Linked DNA regions of Oceanicoccus sp. KOV_DT_Chl. The protein of the gene in region 2 interacts with the protein of the main gene of each other region in a pairwise test. Links are inferred from orthologs where the notes say so. Each region holds a gene or a part of one and is shown on either strand. Other genes may lie near its edges. The genes, in order: UNITIG_RS14000 and UNITIG_RS22005.

Region 1 (3,302 bases), on a different replicon or contig from region 2:
TTTTTTAACTTTACGTATATCCATGACAGTTCTCTTGCTGTGGTGTCTTTAATTAGAATGAATGAGTTAGGGGTCGGTTTTGCTAATCGCTGCCTGTAGCGCTAATAAATAGCCCTGGCTGCCCAGTCCGCTAATCACACCGACGGCAATGTCAGAGAGATAGGAGGTCTGGCGAAATGCTTCACGTTTGTAGACGTTGGAAATGTGAACTTCAATAAAGGGTATGTTGACGCCTAATAACGCATCGCGCAGCGCAATGCTGGTGTGAGTGAATGCGCCGGGATTGAAGATAATGAAATTAATACCTTCATTGCGGGCGGCGTGGATGCGCTCAATAAGTTCGTACTCCGCATTACTTTGCATGGTTAGCAAGTGGTGGCCAGCAGCGATAGCGGCGTCGGTTAAGTCCCGGTTGATGTCATCCAGCGTATCTGAACCGTATACTTCAGGCTCACGACTACCGAGCAGGTTGAGATTGGGGCCGTGGAGTACCAGAAAAGATGCCATGATTTGATCCTGATTTGCGCCTTTATTGTATCTAGATTGATCCTGGCTAGTGCCGCGAATGACTATCAAGCTAACTCGTAATGGCTAGTTGGCGCGATTCTGCCTTAAAAAATAAGCCTAGTCCAACTTTTGTTTATTTCAATGCATATAGCAGCAAAATAGCGACAATTGAATGCAAGATTGCCTCAAGTTTGTGTTTGTCTTTAACCTTTTAGCGACAATAGGCGACATGTTCTTCACACTATTTGGGGAGATTGGGGGAAATGTCGACTTTTTCTTAAATAATGCGTCTATCGTCTGTTAAAAGTTGATATATTGACGGTTTTGTAAAAGTTTGACGGTTTGTAAGCCTGGAATTGATAAAAAAATCGTTTCTACGACGATCGCAGCAACTCTAATTAAAAATTGGCTTATAACTAAGAGTTTTAACTATTTTCAGCTGGTGTGGCAGCGGCGATGGCATCCAGTACGATGTCCACGGTCAGAATTTGCGGGAGTAGCGTGCCATGAGAGGCGTTGCCAGCGGGAAACATTATATAGAGGGGAATACCATTGCGGCCATATTGCTTTAGCAAGTCAGTGATTAGTGGATTGTGGTTAGTCCAGTCACCTTTTAGGTAGGTGATCCCGGCGGTTTGCAATGCCTGTTGTATGGTTTGAGTGCTCAGTGTGACTTTCTCATTGGCCAGGCAAGTAATACACCAGTCGGCAGTGATATTTATAAATACGGGTTTGCCTTGTTGCCTTAGTTGCGCCAGCGTCTCGGGTTGATAGGCAATCCAGCTTTGGTCAGCAGTGCTCGCAGTGCTGTTATCCTGTGTGCGCAACATCGGGCTAACCAATAAACTGATGGCAGTTGCCAGGCAGATAGCACTTAAAGTCCGTTTAATAACGCCTCCGGACCAAAGCCATATTGCCAGCGCCAGTATGCTGCAGCCCAACAGCAGTGTCGCCATGCCATTGACCCCTGTCTGATTACCCACTACCCAGCATAACCAGATCGCAGTGATGTAGAGAGGGAAGGCGAGAAATTCCTTTAGATGCTCCATCCAGATGCCCGGTTTAGGGATTTTGGCCAGCAGTTTTGGTGAATAGCTAAGCAGTAATACCGGTAGTGCCATGCCTAGGCCGAGGGCGGCAAACACCAGTACTGCAATTGATTTGGGTTGGGTGATAGCAAAGCCTAGCGCGGTTCCCATAAACGGGGCGGTACATGGGCTGGCGACAACTGTCGCCAGAACGCCACTAAAAAAGCTGCCGCTATAGCCTTGCTTGCTGGCTAGCTCATTGCCAGCGTTCATCCATTGGCCGCCGATGTCGACAAAACCAGATAAGCTCAGGCCCATAACAAAAAATAAATAAGCGAGGCCGGCTACCAGCCATGGTGACTGTAAATGAAAGCCCCAGCCAATTGCTTCGCCTGCTGCCTGAAGTGTCACCAGAATGAAGGCCACTAATACAAAGCTGGCAATTACCCCGGCGCTATACGACCAGCCATGGGTGGTTGGCGAGTGTTGTTTGTCGTTAGCGAAGGCCAATACTTTTAGGCTAAGTACTGGAAACACACAGGGCATTAAATTCAAAATGGAACCGCCGAGTATGGCTAGTAACAGCATATACGGGAGCTGGTTCCAGTTGGTTGTTTTAGTCTCGGGCTGAACTGTGGTGGTTTGGCTGTTTCCTGCATCGATGGCCGCGGGTTTGGTTGTTTCCTGAATGCTAAGCTGCTGGCCGTTGATTTTAAAATATTGTGAGTAAGGGGGGTAGCATAAGCCAGCGTCAGCGCAGCCCTGGCTGGTAACGGTTAATTGAATATTGGTAAGTGCGGGTAGTTTGGGTAGAAAAATATCCGCTTGTTGGTAGTAGACTTCCACGCGACCAAAGTATTCATCTTCTTTTTCCAGTCCGCTGGGGATGATGGCATCGCTGGTCAGCACCTGACCGTTGGCGGAGAGCTGGAAACGAAAGCCATGGCGATATAGATAGTAGTCATCGGCAATTTGCCAGTTCAGTCGTAATTGGCCGTCAGCTTCAAATTCTGCGTTAAGCTGATAGGCTTGTTCTACCGGTAAAAATTCCGGGTCATCACCGAAGTTATTAGTGCTAAAGCTGCTGGAGGCATTGTTATCGAAGTCGTTCTGGGCCTGGCTGTAGCTGCTGTGGAGTATCAGGCTGAAAGCGAGAATAATAAGTCGAAAGTACATAAAATTCCTGAGGGTGTTTGAAAGTATAGTGACGGCAGCTAGCGTTATGCCTTGGGCTGGTAAACCCTTGCTTAGTTCCCTGACTGTTAGTGTCGGTTATTGTAGCGCAATATTGTTTAATAACTGTGGCACCATACCCATTATCTTATTTTATGCGAGTGTCTCAATGAGGTTTAAATGTTGATGTGGATAATGCAGCGTGGCCTGGTTTATAGCCTGCTTGGATTTTCGTTAGTGGCCTGTAATGGTTTTGTGGCAAAGCCGATGCCTGCACCGGTGGTGGAGGCGCTGGTTCAGCCAGAGCCAGCCCGGCAGCTATCAGCTGCCGGGCAGCGTCAGCAGCTTAGGGTGATGCTGGCCAATGCACAGCAAGCGCTGGCTGATGATCGGTTGATGGTGCCTGAGTTTGACAGTGCCTATGATTGGTATCGGCAGGTGCTGGCTGTCGATCAGGAGAATGCCGAGGCGCATTGGGGTATGCATGAAATTACCCGTCGCTACTTGCAGTTGGCGGAGCAGGCATTCGATAGTCACCGATTGGGTTTGGCAGAACAAATGCTGCGGCGTGCAGAGATGATTGCTGCTAACCCC
Region 2 (3,309 bases):
TGTCGATTGGGTGATACCGGCCCCAGCATCGGTAATAATTGCTGCCAATAGCCAATAGCCTGCTGGTATTCGCCCGCTTCAAAACTGGCGATCCCTAACATGCCCAGTACCGTAGGCTGCTGTGGGTTCAGCTGCAATGCTTTATCAGATATCGCCTGCACTTTGGGCGTCAATTGACGATTGGAAGACAAATACAGTGACTGCGCATATTGTGCCAGCACCGCCGGGTCTTCAGGGTACACCTGCGCCAGCCGCTGATAAGCGTCGGTAGCAGCAGGATAATTGGCCAACTCCATTTGGGTGCGACCAATCATCATTAAGTAATGGGGGTTTTCAGGGCGTTGCAATAAGCGCGCGTCCAGTTGTTTTAACAACTGCTGCTCAATGGCTTTAACCTCTTCACCGGCAGCGGCTTTATGTCTGAGTGTTTTTAAGGTGTCGGTAATTTCCCAATCCGCTTTAGCACCCGTTTGCTGATACACACCCCAGCCAATCAGCGGCAACATCAACGCCAACATGACTGGCAACTTCCACGATGGCCGCTGAATAGACGTCACACCGCCCCCTGGGCTGGTGACCTCTTCCAATAGCCGCCGCTCTAATTCCGTTTTTAATTGCAGAAACTCTTTTTCGGTAATATCACGGTTATCACAATCAGCTTCCAGCTCAGCCAAGCGCTGCTTAAAGACACTGATATTAATGCCTTCACGGCTAGACTGCTGCGCGCTGCGATTCATCATCAGCGGTGACAATACAAATAGCGCCGCCACTAACACCAATACTATGGCGACTATAAAAAACTCAGGCATTCGATTGATCCTTGGACTGAGCCGATGTCACCGTACTCGTTGATAATATCTGTTGTAATTGCTGCCGCTCGGTGCCATCCAAACCAACATCCTGACCATCCTGTTCGGTACCATCCACCGACGCCGCCTGCCTCTGCCGACGAAAAACGACGATGATAATGACTAAGCCCAAAATAAGAAAAACCGCTGGCGCCATCCACAGCAATGCAGTCTCTGGATTAAAACGGGGCCGATACAGAATAAATTCACCATAGCGTGCCACCATAAAATCTACAATTTGTTGATCCGATTGCCCATCCTGCAATAAGCGATAAAGTTCGCGCCGTAAATCTTCAGCAATAGGTGAGTTGGAACCGGATAAGTTTTGATTTTGACACTTGGGGCAACGCAGCTCATCGATAAATTGCTGGTAGCGCTCCCGCGTCACTTCATTGTCAAATTCATAAGTCTCTACCACCGCTTGTGTGTAACAAGAGCTCAACAAAATTAACAGCAATAACAATCTCATCCTGCGACTCCAGGTTGTAAACGCGGGTCAGCTTTGCGCTCAGCTTCGAGCTGGGTAATCAATGGCTTGAACTTTTCTTGCCAAACCGATTCGTTTAACGGGCCCTGATAACGCATCCGAACAAAACCGCGATGATCAATAACATAGGTCTCAGGTGCGCCGGTCACCCCCATGTCCAAACCTAAACGGCCGGCCGGATCAAAAATATTAAATTGATAGGGGTTTCCCTTTTCCGCCAACCAACGCTGGGCAGCATCTGCCTGATCTTTATAATTGACGCCGTAAATTTTGATATTTCGCTCAGTCGACAAAATATTTAAATAACCATGCTCAATATGGCAAGAAGGACACCAGGTCGCCCACACATTGATCAATGCAATGGAACCCAATAAATCGGTTTGGGTTAATTGTGTTTGCGGCTGCTCTAATTGTGATAAAGCAAAACTGGGAAAGGGTTTATTCACCAGTGCAGACGGCAGATTTTGAGGACTATATTCCCCCTGATCGATGCGGTTGATCATCATATAAAAAAATGCAGCTACCAGCACAAATGCAATCAGCGGGATAAATAATTTCAAGCGATTCATTATTATTATCAGTCTCAGGCTTTTTTCGGACTGGCATTAAAAGCTGCGCTTTTAATCAACTGTTCATTTTCTTCTTCGCTCACGCTAGCACTTGCACGCAGACGATAACGTTTATCTACAGCAGCTAACGCGCCACCCAATGTCATTAAAATAGCACCCAACCACATCCAGCGCACAAAGGGTTTGTAATGCACTCGCACTGCCCAGGCGCCACCACCCAAAGGCTCACCCAGAGCGACATACAAATCACGAAACAGACCATTATCAATAGCCGCCTCGGTCATTACCTGACCTTGCTGGGCGTTATAAGTACGTTTTTGTGGATGCAAAGTGGCAATGGTTTTACCTTTTTCGGTAACGGTAATAACACCTTCATCACCGCGATAATTAGGCCCTTCAATCGTACGGGTACCCTGAAACTGGAACTGATAACCCGCCAACGCCAACTCATCCCCGGGCAACATCCGTAAATCGCGCTCCACAGAATACTGGCTGGTGAGACAAACACCTAACACCGTACAGGCAAAACCCAGATGAGCAATCAGCATGCCGTAATACGCTAACTGTAAACGTTTGAGCCCAGCCATAATTGACTGCGAGTGACGCAATTTATCTTTCAGGTTGGCGAGGCTGGAAAATAACAACCAAGCGGCAAAACACACCGCCAAAGCAGCGGCAATATTATATTCAGCGCCATAGAAAAACGGAAAGGCAATACCCACTAGCACACTCACCACAGCAGCAATCATTAATTTGGATTGCAGATAATCCACTTTGGTTTTTTTCCAGCGGGTAGTGGGACCAATCCCCATAAAAAGAATCAGAATCGCCATCAGTGGTACAAACACTGAATTAAAATACGGCGGGCCAACTGAATACTTGCCATAACCCAAACCATCCATCAGCAGTGGAAATAAAGTACCGAATAATACTGTCAGCATGGCAGCAAGTAGCACCACATTATTCACCAGCAATAACATTTCCCGCGACAACCAATCATAGTGACTCTTGCTGGCTACCGTAGGCGCACGCAGGGCATAAAGGGTTAATGAACTACCAACCACCAGAATTAAAAAGGCCAAAATAAATAAACCTCTTTCGGGATCTGCTGCAAAGGAATGTACAGACGTCAGCACCCCCGACCGCACTAAAAATGTACCTAATAAACTGAGTGAGAACGCAATGATGGCGAGCAATACTGTCCAGCTTTTAAACACCCCACGCTTTTCGGTGACCGCCAAGGAGTGAATCAATGCGGTGCCCACTATCCACGGCATAAATGAGGCATTCTCCACCGGGTCCCAGAACCACCAGCCGCCCCAACCCAATTCGTAATACGCCCACCAACTCCCCAGGCCAATCCCCAAAGTTAAAAATGCCCAGGCGATATTAGTCCAGGGACGTG

What was found.
Region 1: the proteins of UNITIG_RS22005 (region 2) and UNITIG_RS14000 interact in binary tests that used the Escherichia coli proteins (3 or more experiments, as listed by UniProt). The link is inferred for Oceanicoccus sp. KOV_DT_Chl from one-to-one orthologs.

The regions. Positions count from the first base shown.
Region 1 is NZ_FQLF01000002.1:2,167,268-2,170,569, forward strand. What follows is about bases 323-3,295. They hold UNITIG_RS14000 (protein-disulfide reductase DsbD), read right to left. Parts: upstream 2,712-3,295; coding sequence 933-2,711; downstream 323-932. Other genes in these bases: aroQ (type II 3-dehydroquinate dehydratase), read right to left, coding at 323-507; UNITIG_RS14005 (hypothetical protein), read left to right, coding at 2,889-3,295. Outside these bases: accB (acetyl-CoA carboxylase biotin carboxyl carrier protein), read right to left, coding at 1-24; more of aroQ, read right to left, coding at 67-322; more of UNITIG_RS14005, read left to right, coding at 3,296-3,302. UniProt on the Escherichia coli protein: Required to facilitate the formation of correct disulfide bonds in some periplasmic proteins and for the assembly of the periplasmic c-type cytochromes.
Region 2 is NZ_FQLF01000007.1:174,935-178,243, forward strand. The notes cover bases 110-3,089. They hold UNITIG_RS22005 (DsbE family thiol:disulfide interchange protein), read right to left. Parts: upstream 1,905-3,089; coding sequence 1,314-1,904; downstream 110-1,313. Other genes in these bases: ccmI (c-type cytochrome biogenesis protein CcmI), read right to left, coding at 110-809; UNITIG_RS22000 (cytochrome c-type biogenesis protein), read right to left, coding at 802-1,317; UNITIG_RS22010 (heme lyase CcmF/NrfE family subunit), read right to left, coding at 1,919-3,089. Also shown: more of ccmI, read right to left, coding at 1-109; more of UNITIG_RS22010, read right to left, coding at 3,090-3,309. UniProt on the Escherichia coli protein: Involved in disulfide bond formation. Catalyzes a late, reductive step in the assembly of periplasmic c-type cytochromes, probably the reduction of disulfide bonds of the apocytochrome c to allow covalent linkage with the heme.